DNA from 4 places in the Thermobifida halotolerans genome. Region 4 is predicted to be linked to each of the others. Evidence: riboswitches for the same ligand, from Rfam matches in the RefSeq annotation. Region 4 holds a riboswitch; each other region holds the start of a gene.
What was found. A riboswitch is a leader RNA that binds a small molecule or an ion and turns the genes downstream of it on or off. The one in region 4 is predicted to bind thiamine pyrophosphate.
Positions count from the first base shown of each region.

Region 1: another riboswitch for thiamine pyrophosphate. It lies ahead of tenA (thiaminase II); the one in region 4 lies ahead of thiO (glycine oxidase ThiO).
Region 2: another riboswitch for thiamine pyrophosphate. It lies ahead of thiD (bifunctional hydroxymethylpyrimidine kinase/phosphomethylpyrimidine kinase); the one in region 4 lies ahead of thiO (glycine oxidase ThiO).
Region 3: another riboswitch for thiamine pyrophosphate. It lies ahead of NI17_RS23915 (ECF transporter S component); the one in region 4 lies ahead of thiO (glycine oxidase ThiO).

Region 1 is NZ_CP063196.1:4,264,177-4,267,427, reverse strand. It holds gene NI17_RS19150 (response regulator) at 121-786, shown strand; gene NI17_RS19145 (pyridoxamine 5'-phosphate oxidase family protein) at 828-1,265, shown strand; TPP riboswitch at 1,393-1,500, shown strand; gene tenA (thiaminase II) at 1,485-2,192, shown strand; gene NI17_RS19135 (hypothetical protein) at 2,256-2,807, opposite strand; gene NI17_RS19130 (hypothetical protein) at 3,133-3,251, opposite strand, start outside.
Region 2 is NZ_CP063196.1:3,148,986-3,152,236, forward strand. It holds gene NI17_RS14100 (acyl-CoA synthetase) at 1-183, shown strand, start outside; gene NI17_RS14105 (DUF368 domain-containing protein) at 407-1,366, shown strand; TPP riboswitch at 1,512-1,610, shown strand; gene thiD (bifunctional hydroxymethylpyrimidine kinase/phosphomethylpyrimidine kinase) at 1,601-2,407, shown strand; gene NI17_RS14115 (alanine/glycine:cation symporter family protein) at 2,582-3,251, opposite strand, start outside.
Region 3 is NZ_CP063196.1:5,408,403-5,411,653, reverse strand. It holds gene NI17_RS23920 (ABC transporter ATP-binding protein) at 1-1,444, opposite strand, end outside; gene NI17_RS23915 (ECF transporter S component) at 1,449-2,054, opposite strand; TPP riboswitch at 2,161-2,266, opposite strand; gene glgP (alpha-glucan family phosphorylase) at 2,638-3,251, opposite strand, start outside.
Region 4 is NZ_CP063196.1:581,823-585,073, forward strand. It holds gene pknB (Stk1 family PASTA domain-containing Ser/Thr kinase) at 1-107, opposite strand, end outside; gene NI17_RS02590 (thiazole synthase) at 238-1,038, opposite strand; gene thiS (sulfur carrier protein ThiS) at 1,040-1,240, opposite strand; gene thiO (glycine oxidase ThiO) at 1,237-2,412, opposite strand; TPP riboswitch at 2,406-2,516, opposite strand; gene NI17_RS02605 (Rv2175c family DNA-binding protein) at 2,637-2,996, shown strand; gene thiE (thiamine phosphate synthase) at 3,062-3,251, shown strand, end outside.

The DNA of each region.
Region 1 (3,251 bases), 1.8 Mb from region 4:
CACCGGGTGGCGGGCACCGGGTTCGGGACCTTTGGCAGTGGTAATCGAGTCGTTCGGCGCGGCGCCCCCGCACCGGGGCCGCTACGGTCGAAGGGAGGAGACAGAACCAGGGAGGCAGCCATGCCGCAGGCGAGCACGCCTGACCCGATCAGGGTGTTTCTGGTCGACGACCACGAGGTGGTGCGCAGAGGCGTCGCCTCGCTGCTGGAGGACGAGGGCGACCTGCGGGTGGTCGGCGAGGCCGGTACCGCGGAGCGGGCGCTGCACCGGATTCCCGTGGTCAGGCCGGACGTGGCGGTGCTCGACGTGCGGCTGCCCGACGGTTCCGGGGTCGAGGTGTGCCGCGAGATCCGGTCCGGTCACCCCGAGATCGCCTGCCTGATGCTCACCTCCTTCGCCGACGACGAGGCGCTGTTCGAAGCGGTCATGGCGGGCGCCGCCGGATACGTGCTCAAGCAGATCCACGGATCCGACCTGGTCGGAGCGGTGCGCACGGTCGCGGCGGGCGGTTCGCTGCTCGATCCGCGAAGCACCGGACGCATGCTGGAGCGGCTGCGTGAGAACAGCGGCAGGCCCGACCCGCTCGCCGTGCTCACCCCGCAGGAACGGCAGATCCTCGACCTCATCGGGGAGGGCCTGACCAACCGGCAGATCGGGGAGCGGCTCTTCCTCGCGGAGAAGACCGTGAAGAACTACGTCTCCAGCCTCCTGGGGAAGCTCGACCTCAAGCGTCGCACCCAGGCGGCGGTGCTCGTCGCGCAGTTGCGGGCGAAGAACGAGATCTGACTCTCCCCGGGAGGACAGAGCGCTCAGAAGGGAAAACACGCATGAACGTGGAGGGGCACAACGCGGTCGCCACCGACACGGCCGGGTTGGAGGTGCTCGCACGGGAGGAGTGCCTGCGGCTGCTGTCCCAGGCCCCGATCGGACGCATCGTCTTCACCGACCAGGCGCTCCCCGCCGTCCAGCCGGTCAACTTCGCCATGCTGGGAACGGACATCATCATCCGCACGTCGCCCGGGTCCAAGCTCGCGCAGGCCACCCAGGACACGGTGGTCGCGTTCGAGGTGGACGACTACGACGTGACGGAACGCACCGGCTGGTCGGTCATGGTGATCGGTCTCGGCCGGGCGGTCGACGACCCCGCGGAGCGGGCGGTGCTGGAGGCGCTGCCGCTGAACCCCTGGGCGCCGGGGTCCCGTTCGCACTACATCCGCATCGTGACCGACATCGTCACCGGGCGGCGCATCCCGACGAGGCGCTGACCTCCTCCGCGGCTCCTCCGTCGATCCCCCTTCCCCGGGGCCGGCGGCGACCGCCCGCTCGGCCGGTCCGGCGGCCATCGCGTACCCCTCACTGTCGGACGCGGAGCGGAACGGCTAGAGTGGCGGACGTAACCACGCGGGGTGTCCCATACGGGGACTGAGACGGGCCGCGGGCCCGAACCCGTCGAACCTGATCTCGTTAGCACGAGCGGAGGAACGGTGGGCGTACTTCCTGTTGCCGCCGATGAGACCGGCTTCACCGCCGACCTGGGGCGTCGGCACTCGGACCTGTTCGAAGCCTTCTACCAGCATCCCTTCCTCAAGGGCATGCGCGAGGGAACCCTGGCCAAGGAGCAGGTGCTGCACTACGTCGGTCAGGACCACCAGTACCTGACCGCCTACGTCCGCTGCTACGGCCTGGGACTGGCGCTGTCGCCCGACCGGGAGTGGATGCGGTTCTTCCACGACAGCGCCGCCTTCATCCTCGGTGAGGAGAGCCGGGCACACGAGGCGCTGTGCGAGTACGCGGGCGTCTCCTACGAGGAGGCGCAGGTCGACCGGCTCGCTCCCAGCGCGCAGGCCTACATCAACCACATGACGGCGGCGGGGCACGACACGCTCGGCGTGCTGCTGGCCGCGCTGCTGCCGTGCCCGTGGACCTACCTGTGGGCGGCGAGGCGTTTCACCGAGGAGACTCCTCTCGCCGCCGACCACCCCTTCCACGGCTGGTGGGACTTCTACGTCGAGCGTTCCATGACGGAGAAGCTCCTCACGCTGCGTTCCCGGCTGGACGTGCTGGCCGCCGAGGCCGGTCCCGCCGAGCGGGAGCGGATCGAGCGTGCGTTCGTGGCCAGCTGCCACTACGAGGTGCGGTTCTGGGAGATGGCGTGGTCCCTGGAGGACTGGACTCCTCCGAACGGGACCTGATTCTTCTGGAGGGTGTGCCGGTCCGCGCGGCCGGCACACCCCGGGCCGTCCCGTCGACGGTGGCTACAGCGGCAGGCCCTCACCCAGCAGACCCTTGCCCACCAGGCCCTCCGTGGACAGGCCCAGCGACTTGGCGGGGTCCTCGGCGGCGGGCTGCGCGGGAGCGGCGCCGCGCTGCGGCACGACGCCCGGCGCGGAGCCGGTGACCGAGCCGACGGTGTCGCTGGTGGAGGTCTGCTCGGTGGCCCCGCCGAGGAGCGACTCGACCTCACCCTGGTGGACCATGGACTGGTGCTCGATCTCGTCGAGCATGACCTGGAGGGTGTCCTTACCCTCGGGCAGCACGGCCAGGTCGCCCGACACCATCGGCTCGTCCTCGGACTCCACGACCGGCGCGCTCATGTCGACGATCTCGTTTCCGGCCAGGTCGCCCGGCAGCGAGTCCGTGGGAAGCTGCTCGCCGGGCAGGCTGACGCCCATCCCGTCGAGCGGGTTGGTGAGGTCGTCGGCGGTCGGTGCGGCGGCGGAGGCGACGCCGCCGCCCAGGGCGAGGAGACCGGCGGTTCCCGCGGAGAGGACGAAGGTCTTCACGGCGGAGCGGATGAATTCGGACACGGGGATTCCTCCCTGATCGTTGTGAAGGGAATGACACGAGATGTGCGACCGTGCGCTGGAGTCTGCGTGTGGGTGCGCGATTCCGTTGCGCCGGCGCGTCAGCCGAGGGGTTCGACGGGCCGCCCGGCTGACCTGAACCCCGCGATGGACGGGTGCGCGGAACTCAGGTCAACCCCCAGAGCGGGCTGGGAACGCGGGCCGGATCGGGTGCGGAGGACGTCGCTCGGTTCTGACGGGACCGGTCGGCCACCGGACAGGCGGCGCGGTCACGGCGTGAGCGGGTGCCGGGATCGGCGCGCGACTGCGGGCCCGGGGCCGATGCGGCCTAGTCGGGGGAGAAGAACGGGTCGGCCACGTGCTGCTGCGGCGGCAGCGCGGTGGAGTGTCCGACCGTGGAGGTGAGCGCGTCGCGGCGCGGCGCGGCGGGCGGGTACGTGAGGTAGC
Region 2 (3,251 bases), 2.6 Mb from region 4:
GTTCCCGGGCGGCGGCCCAGCGACGCGGAACTGCGCTCCCACTGCCGCGTCCAACTCGCCGGATTCAAGGTGCCGCGCACGATCCGCGTGGTGGACGAGGTCAGGCGGACCGCCGTGGGCAAGCAGGACTACCGGTGGGCCTCCAGGGTGGCCCGCGAACCGCAGCACGCGCTGTCCGGCTGAGCACCGCGCCGCTGTACCCGCGCCGACGGCGGCGGTGCGGCTCTGTCGCCGTGTCAGCCCGCTCCGCCCTACACTTGGTGCCTGCCTGCCGGACCACATCGACCTCCCCGCGAGCGCACCGCGCCAGGCAGCCCTTCCGTTTCCGCTGGGCGTCGACACCCCGCACCCGCCCCGGCACGGTGCGGGACGTGCCCGACTCCCCTTTCACGACGAGAAGTAGGACATGGCGAAGTCAATCGGCACCCATCTGCTCAACGGCGTGCGCGGCGGCCTCATCGGAACCGCCGAAGTCGTCCCCGGTATCAGCGGCGGAACCGTCGCGCTGATCACCGGCGTCTACGAGACGCTCATCGGCTCGGCGGGCCACGTGGTCAGCGGGGTCAGACTGCTGGCCGCCGACCTCGTCCGCGGCAGGGGCCTGGCCCGCGCCCGCGAGGAGTTCGGCAGGGCCGACTGGGGGACCATCCTCGCCCTGCTGGTGGGCATGGCCCTGACCGTGCTGGTCGCGGCGAGACTGCTCGCCCCCCTGGTCGAGCACAACCCCCAGGAGTCCTACGCCCTGTTCTTCGGGCTGGTGCTGGCCTCCCTGTGGGTGCCCTACTCGGCGTCCGGGCGGCACTGGAGGATCGGCGACTACCTGATCGCGCTCGCGGTGGCGGCGGCCGCGTTCTTCCTGACCGGCCTGCCCCCCTCCGAGGTGGAGCCCAACCCCCTCATCGTCATGGGCGCCGCCTCGGTCGCGATCTGCGCGCTGGTGCTGCCGGGGGTCTCGGGCTCGTTCTTCCTGCTCACCTTCGGCCTGTACACCACGACGATGGACGCGATCAACAACCGCGACCTCGGCTACATCGCCACCTTCGCCGCGGGCGCGATCATCGGCCTGGCCCTGTTCGTCAAACTGCTGCAGTGGCTGCTGGACCGGTTCCACCACCTCACCCTGGTGGTGATGACGGGACTGCTGGCCGGATCGCTGCGGGCGCTGTGGCCGTGGCAGGACGAGGGCCGCGGCCTGCTGGCCCCCCAGGACAACCTCGTGCTGTGCGCCGTGCTGGCCCTGGTGGGCGCGGCCCTGGTCATCGGCATCATCCTGGTCGAGTACCGGCTGACCGCCCGCGGTGGGCAACCGTCCGGGCCCGCCTCTCCCTCCGTCCGGTCCGGGGACAGCGACGAGGTCCTGCACTGATCCCGCCGCCCGTACCGGCGTCGGGGAGCCGAGGCCGCCGGCCCCCTCGGGCCGGGGCGCCCTGAAGGCCCTCTCCCGGCCTCCCGCACCGCTCGCGCCGCCCCTCCGCGCCGTCGGAGGGGCGGCGTCGCGTTGCTAGCCTTGCCCTGTGGGCGCGGGGTGCCGACCCTCCCGGTCGGCTGAGAGAACACCCGCTGAACCTGAACTAGGTAGTACTAGCGGAGGGACGTCCCGGTGAGTCACAACATCCTGTCCATCGCGGGCACCGACCCCAGCGGCGGAGCGGGCATCCAGGCCGACCTGAAGGCGTTCTCGGCGCTCGGCGGCTACGGCATGACGGTGGTGACGGCACTGGTCGCGCAGACCACCACCGGTGTCAGCGAGGTGCACGACGTTCCGGCCGCGTTCGTGCGCAGCCAGCTCGACACCCTGCTGACCGACGTGCGGGTGGACGCGGTCAAGATCGGCATGCTGTCCAACACCGAGGTCATCGAGGTGGTGGCCGCGGCGATCGACGCCTACGACCTGCCCAACGTGGTCGTCGACCCGGTGATGGTGGCCAAGAGCGGCGACCGCCTGCTGGCCGCCGACGCCGTGGAGGCGCTGCGCACCGAACTGCTTCCCCGCGCCGACCTGATCACCCCCAACCTGCCCGAGGCCGCCGACCTGCTGGGCGAGGCCGAGGCCGCCGACGAGGCGCAGATGCGCTCCCAGGCCGAGCGGCTGCTCGCCCTCGGCCCCCGGCGGGTGCTGCTCAAGGGTGGCCACCTGTCCGGCGCCACCAGCACCGACCTGCTGCTGTCGGCCGACGCCCCCGCGGAGGTCCTGACCGCCGAACGGGTGTCCACCACCAACACGCACGGGACCGGGTGCACGCTGTCCTCGGCGGTCGCGGCGCTGCGCCCGCAGCGGCCCACCTGGTCGCAGGCGGTGCGCGAGGCCAAGGACTACCTCACCGAGGCACTGCGCCACGCCGACGAACTCGAGGTCGGCAAGGGCAAGGGGCCGGTCCACCACTTCCACGCCTGGTGGGGCAGGTAGGTCTTCTCGCCCCCGGCCCGCTGGGCCAGGGACCGCTCCGGTTCGTCGGCGCACCCGGGGCGCCCCGGTCCGGACACCGCACACAGCGGTGCGGGCGGGTGGGAACCCCGGGGTTCCCACCCGCCCGCACCGACTCACCCCCGCAGGGCTGGTCCCTCCGGGCCCGGCCGCGGCCTAGGACTTGACGTCCACCAGGTCGGGGTCGCGCCAGTTGGGGTTGGCGAAGTACTTCTTGGTCTCGGCGACGACGATCGGCGACAGCAGCAGCAGACCGAGCAGGTTGGGCAGCGCCATCAGCCCGTTGGCCATGTCGCTGAACGTCCAGACCAGGTTGAGCTCGGTGGTCGCGCCGACGAACACCACGGCCACGAACACCAGGCGGAACGGCACCACCGCGACCCGGCCGAAGAGGTAGTCCATGCAGCGCTCGCCGTAGTAGCACCAGCCGACGAGCGTGGTGAAGGCGAAGAACACCACGGCGATCGCGACGGTGTACTCACCGAGCGGCGCCAGCGCCGGGGAGATGCGGCTCAGTCCCTCGGCCATGCCCAGGGAGGTCATCAGCGAGCCGTCGTCCCTGCTGCCCTGTTCCCAGGCCCCGGTGACGATGATGACCAGGCAGGTCATGGTCACCACGACGATGGTGTCGATGAAGGTCTGGGTCATGGAGACCATGGCCTGGCGGACGGGCTGGTCGGTCTTCGCCGCGGCCGCGGCGATACCGCCGGTGCCCAGACCGGACTCGTTGGAGAAGATGCCGCGCGCCACGCCCTGCTGGATCGCGAACAGCAGCGCCGAGCCGAGCAGGCCACCCGTGGCCGCCGCACCGCTGAAGGCGTCGGTG
Region 3 (3,251 bases), 620 kb from region 4:
CCATGACGATCGCCCGCCCCTGGGAGCGCAGGCCGTCCAGGAGTTCCACGAGCTCCAGCCACGTCCGGGTGTCCTGGCCGAAGGTGGGTTCGTCCAGGACCAGCGCGTCGGGTGCGTGCGCGGGGCCGGAGCTGAGCGCGGTGGCCACCGACAGCCGCCGCTTCTCCCCGCCGGACAGGGTGTAGGGGTGCTTGTCGGCGAGCCGGGTGAGCCGCAGCCGGTCCAGCAGTTCGTCCACCCACGCGGCGGTCTCGGACTCGCCCGTTCCGGCGCGCAGCGGCGCGAACCGCAGTTCGTCGTACACGGTGGCGGTGACGAACTGGTCCTCGGCGTGCTGGAACACCGTGCCGACGTGCCGGGCGAGGCGGCGCGCGGGCCACTTCGCCAGCGGCCTCGGGTCGGCGTCGGCGAGCGGGCCGCGCGGCAGCACCCGGCCCGCCCGCGGTCGGCCCAGTCCGGCCAGCGCCGTCAGCAGCGTGGACTTTCCGGCGCCGTTGGCCCCGGTCAGGGCGGTGGCGGTGCCCGCGTCGACCGTGACGTTCACGTCGTGCAGGACTGGCCTGGACCGCCGGAAGCGGCCCAGGCCCGGCCCGCCGGGGGTGTGCAGTGAGCAGTCCACGGCCTCGACGAGCGCGGGGCCGCCGGGGGCGGCCCACGTGCGGGGCACGGGGTCGAGACCGGGCACCCACACCCCGCCCGCGGCGAGGGAGCGGCCGTGCTCGGCGAAGACGGCGCGCGGCTCGCCGTCGGCGACGACCCCGCCGCCCGGTTCCACGACCACGACCCGGTCCACCAGGTCCACCACGTCGGCGACGCGGTGCTCGACCAGCACCAGGGTGGCCTCGGTGTCGTCCAGCAGTCGGGCGAGGACGTCGCGGACCAGGCGCGCGCCCGCCGGGTCGAGGTTGGCGGTGGGTTCGTCCAGCAGCAGCATCCGGGGCCGCATGGCGAGTACTCCGGCGATGACCAGCCGCTGCTTCTCGCCGCCGGACAGCGCCGCCGTGGAGTGCGCCCGCCCGTAGGGGAAGCCGACGCGTGCGAGCGCCTCGTCCACGCGCGCCCAGATCTCCGCGCGGGGCACACCCAGGTTCTCGGGTCCGAACGCGACGTCGTCCCCGGCGCGGGCCATCACCAGTTGGCTTTCGGGGTCCTGGGCCACCAGGCCGATCGCGCCGCGCCGCCGGGCCGCCGGCTCCCCGTCGACGAGCAGGCGGCCCTCCTGTTCCCCGTTGATGGCGCCGTCGGGTCCGGCGAGTCCGGCGAGCGCGTGCAGCAGGGTGCTCTTGCCCGCGCCGGACGCGCCCAGCAGCAGGACGCGCTCGCCCGGCTCGATCACCAGGTCGACATCGCGCAGCGTGTACTCGGCGCGCCCGGCGTGCTTCCAGCCCCAGCCGGAGAGTTCGACGCGCGCGCCGGGGCCGCCGTCGCGGTTCGCGGCGGACACCGGGTCATCCCCGCGCGGAGGGGAAGGGGGCCAGCGCCCCGGCCGCGGCCAGGCGCGTGGTGAGGACCCGGGAGCCCATTCCCGCGATGACGCCCGCGCTGATCAGCACGATCACCCCGTAGGCGATCTGGTGGGACAGCGGCCAGGTGATGTGGGAGGTGATGTTGTCCCGGATGGCCGGGGAGATTCCCCCGGCGACTCCCGCCAGGACGGCCGCGCCCATGCCCCAGCGGCGGTAGCCGAGGGCGAGGAAGGCCAGTTCGCTCAGCAGTCCCTGGAGGGCACCGGAGACCAGCACGGCCGTTCCCCACGCGGTGCCCAGGACCATCTCCAGGGAGGCCGCCGCCAGGGAGGTCAGCAGGGCGGCACCGGGTTTGCGGATGATGAGCCCGCCGAGGACTCCGGGCACCATCCACATGCCGTAGAGGACGGCCTGGGCGGGCGGGAAGAAGGCGAACAGGCCGGTGGTGGCGCTCCACAGCGCGCTCCACAGCCAGAACACGATGCCGACGGCGACGCCGATGACGGCGGCCACCACGATGTCCACGGTGCGCCAGTTCAGCAGGGTCTTGAGGTCTCGCCCGGACTGGGGGTCGGCCGGGGTGGTCATGGTCGTCGTCCCTTCGCGCATGACGGAGGGCTCTGCGGCCAAGAGCGCACACCGGCGGTGTGGGTGGTGCGCACCGGGAGCACCGGTGCGCGAGAGCACGCCACCGGTGGCGGTTCCCACGACTTCCTTCGCTGGCATTACCCAGATCAGGTGTGTAAGGGTCTGCGGCTGTGCCGCACTCTCAGCGCTGAGGCGCTCCCCTGTCGTTCGGTTGTCCCCATCATTATGGCCGTACGCCCGCGCCGCGGGTCAAGCCGCCCCGGCCGTTTCCCGGTCCGGGCCGCCGCGGCGGTGTGGCGTTCGGGGCGGGTGGGGTCGCGGTTCCTCTCGGGGCGGAAGACGGGTCAGCGGCCGGTGGCCGGGAAGGGCGGCCGTGGGCGCGGTACCAGGCCGCGGTGTCGGCGACGGTCTGTTCGAGGGGACGCACGACGACGCCGAGCAGCGCTTCTCCGCCCCCTGGCCTCCGACGAGGTCGCCGCCCCCAGCGACATGGCTGGCCGACTGCTCGGCGCGCACCCCCGCCCGTCCAGGCGCTGCTGAGCCCGGCCCGCGCGGGCCGGGCGGGCCGGGCGGGCCGGGCGGATCAGCGCAGCACCAGACCGCCGATCCCGGTGGCGGGCTCGGGGACCACGGCCACGCCCATCTCGGCCGGATGGGTCAGCAGCGGGTGCCTGGGCCGCACCCGGACCGTGTAGCCGCACGCGCCCGCGCGGTCCAGCGGGACCGTCCCGGCGAAGCGCACCAGGGGTGGCGCGACGTCCCGGTCCTCCAGGGGCGTCAGTTCGGTGAAGGACGGCTCCACCAGTTCGTCGGCCTCGTCGACGCGGCCCAGGGCCACCTCCACGCTCAGGTCCTCGGGGTCGATCCCGCCCAGCACGAGGGTGGCCCGCACCACGAGCTCTCCGTCGAGCTGCGGCGGTCCGTCCTTGCCGGCCACCTCGACGTGCTCGATGCGCACCCCCGGCCAGGCGTGCAGGACCCGCCGCTTCCAGGCCGCCAGCTCGCGGGCGCCGCGCTGCCCGTCGGCGACGAGCCGCCGGGAGGAGACCGCGGCGGGCTGGTAGAGGCGCTCCACGTACTCGCGGACCATGCGGGTGGCCAGCACCTTGGGCCCCAGCGAGACCAGGGTGTGCTTGACCATCTCCAGCCACCGCTTGGGCAGTCCGGCCTCGTCCCGGTCGTAGAACAGCGGCGCGA
Region 4 (3,251 bases):
AGGTCGTGAGCGAGGAAAACGGTCGCCATGCCACCATTGGCGATCCTCGAATCGACCCGGTACCGACCGGCGAGGGTCGTTCCAACAAGCGCGTCCGCAGCCGTCATGTCCACGAGGGGCAGTTTACGGGGGATTACGGAATCCGACGGTGTCAAGACGGTTTCTTCGTCGCGGGGCGGTCCACGACGGCGAACACCGGGGAACGGGAGGGTGAACACCCGCTCCCCGGAGATCGGTTCAGTCCTCGCGCGCCGGCGAGGAGGCGTGCGCGTAGCGCCGGACCGGGATGCGTCCGGCCAGCCGCGCCCGCCGCCCGGCGGACACCGCCTCGCGCATGGCGTGCGCCATCAGCACCGGGTCGTGCGCCCGGGTGACCGCGGTGGCCAGCAGCACCGCGTCGCAGCCCAGTTCCATCGCCAGCGCCGCGTCACTGGCGGTGCCTATCCCCGCGTCCAGGATGACGGGCACTCCCGCCTCCTCCACGATCAGTTCGATGTTGTGCGGGTTGCGGATGCCCATCCCCGAACCGATCGGCGCGCCCAGCGGCATCACCGCGGCGCAGCCCGCCTGCTCCAGCCGGCGGGCCAGCACGGGATCGTCGTTGGTGTAGGCGAGCACGGTGAATCCGTCGTCCACCAGCCGCTCGGCGGCGTCCAGCAGCTCCACCGGGTCGGGTAGCAGGGTGCGCTCGTCGGCGACCACCTCCAGCTTGACCCAGTCGGTCCGCAGCGCCTCGCGGCCCAGCCGGGCGGTACGCAGGGCGTCGACCGCGGTGAAGCAGCCCGCCGTGTTGGGCAGCGGCCGGATGCCGTTCTCCCGCAGCACGTCCCAGACCGATCCCTGGGCGCTCGGGTCGACCCGGCGCATCGCCACGGTGGTCAGCTCGGTGCCGGAGGCGCGCAGCGCGTCGGCCAGCACCCGCAGCGACGGCGCGCCACCGGTGCCCATGATGAGCCGGGAACCGAACTTCTGCCCGGCGATCACCAGGGGATCCTCGGCGACGCCGGAGCGGGGTGTCTCGGCCACGGTGTCGGTCATGTCAGCCTCCCTGGACCGCGGTGAGCACGTCGACCCGGTCGCCGGGGGACACCACGGTCTGCGCCCAGGCGGTCCTGGGCACCACGTCGTCGTTGAGCGCGACCGCCACCCCGGACTCCGCGCTGGTCAGTGAGCGCACCACGTCGGCCACGGTGGTGTCCGGATCGAGTCGGCGCTCCTCGCCGTTGATGATCGCGTTCACGGTCGTTCGACCCCTTCCGATGGTGAGGTGGCGGACGGGATGCGATCCGCCGCGAGATGGTCGGCGTACCCGGGCAGCCGCCCCGTGGCCAGGGCCTCGGCCATGGCGTCCCCGGTGGCCGGGGTGAACAGCACCCCGTGCCGGAAGTGCCCGACGGCCAGGTGAAGTCCCCGCACCCGGGTGGGCCCCAGCAGCGGCTCGTTGTCGGGCGGGCCGGGGCGCAGCCCCACGCAGGTCTCGGCGATCTCCAGTTCGGTGACCCCGGGAACCAGTTCGCGGGCGTCGCGCAGGATCTCCCAGACCCCGCCGACGGTCAGCCGGGTGTCGAAGCCCATCTCCTCCTGGGTGGCGCCCAGGACGATCTCACCGTCGGCGCGCGGCACCAGGTAGACGGGAGAGCCCCTGACCAGGCCGCGCACCGTGCGGGCCACGACCGGCTCCGCCCCGGCCGGGGTGCGCAGCCGCAGCAGTTGCCCCTTGACCGGCCGTAGCGGGGGCACCACACCGGCGGGCAGTCCGGCGATCCGGGAGGTCCACACGCCCGCGGCGAGCACCACCTGGCCCGCGTCGACGGTGGCGCCGCCGCCCAGGGCCACGCCGCGCACGGTGCCGCCGTCGACCACCACCCGCGTGACCCGGTCGGTCACGAACACCGCGCCGCGCGCCGCGGCGGCCGAGCGCAGCGCCGCGGCCAGGCGGCGCGGGTCCACCGAGTGGTCGTCAGGCGCCAGGATGCCGCCGCGCACCGAGGGGGCCAGCATCGGTTCGAGACGGCGGCACTCACGCGAGGTGAGACGCTCGGTCCTGACGCCGAGCCGGTCGCGCACCTCGCCCAGTTCGGTGAGCGTGGCCAGGTCGTCGGGGTCGAAGGCCACCTGGAGGGTGCCTTCGGTGCGGTAGCCCGGGTCGACGTCGGTGTCCTCGGCGAGCTCGGCGACGAAGCCGGGGTAGCGGTCCCGGGAGCACAGCCCGAAGCGCATCAGCGACTCCTCGCCGAAGACCGCCTCGGTCGCGGGGGTCAGCATGCCCGCGGCCACCCCCGACGCGGCGCCCGGCTCCTCGGCGCAGACCACGGTCACCCGCATGCCCAGGCGGGACGCCCGCCAGGCGGTGACCAGACCGATCAGCCCGCCCCCGACGACCAGTACGTCCGGGGATGAGCGCGTGTCCACAACGCTCCACTCCCTTCGCCGGTATGACCCGGATCAGGTTCTGCGGTCGGAGGCTGGCAGCCTCCCTCTCAGCCGGGTTCCACCCGGCTCCCGCGGGGATTTCGCTTCCGTCCGCATTCTAGGTCGCCCACGCACAGGCGGGGAAAAGACCCGATGAGTACGCCCAAAGCGATCACGGGCGGTGAGGGGAGGCGTCCGGGCGCGGGGTGTGGGAGATTGGAGCCGTGACCCAGATCGATCGTGACACCGATGCTCTCGTGGGTGAGTGGCTCACGCTCAGGCAGGCGGCCGCGGCGCTCAACGTCAGCCCCAACCGCGTCAAGCAGATGATCCGCGAACACAAGCTGCTGGGCGCCACCCGGGCGGGGGAGGTCTCGGTGCCCGCCGCGTTCGTCGTCGACGGCACCACCCCCAAGGGCCTGCAGGGGACGCTCACCCTCCTGGCCGACAGCGGCCTCACCGAGGAGGAGGCGCTGCGCTGGATGTTCACCGCTGACGACAGCCTCCCGGGCACCCCCATCGAGGCCATCCGGTCCAACCGCGGCACCGAGGTGCGCCGCCGCGCCCAGGCGCTGCTGCTGTAGATGGTCGGCGCCGGGAACCCTCCGCGGCACGGTGGTCCCGGCGCCAGGAGCGACGGAGGGAAGACGTGGACCAGACCCTGCGGGAACGGCTCGCCGCAGCCCGGCTGTACCTGTGCACCGACGCCCGCACCGAGCGGGGCGACCTCGCCGAGTTCCTCGAGGAGGTGCTGGCCGGGGGCGTGGACATCGTGCAACTGCGCGACAGGAACCTGGACGTGCGCAAGGAGATCACCGCGTTGGAGACCGTGCGCGAGG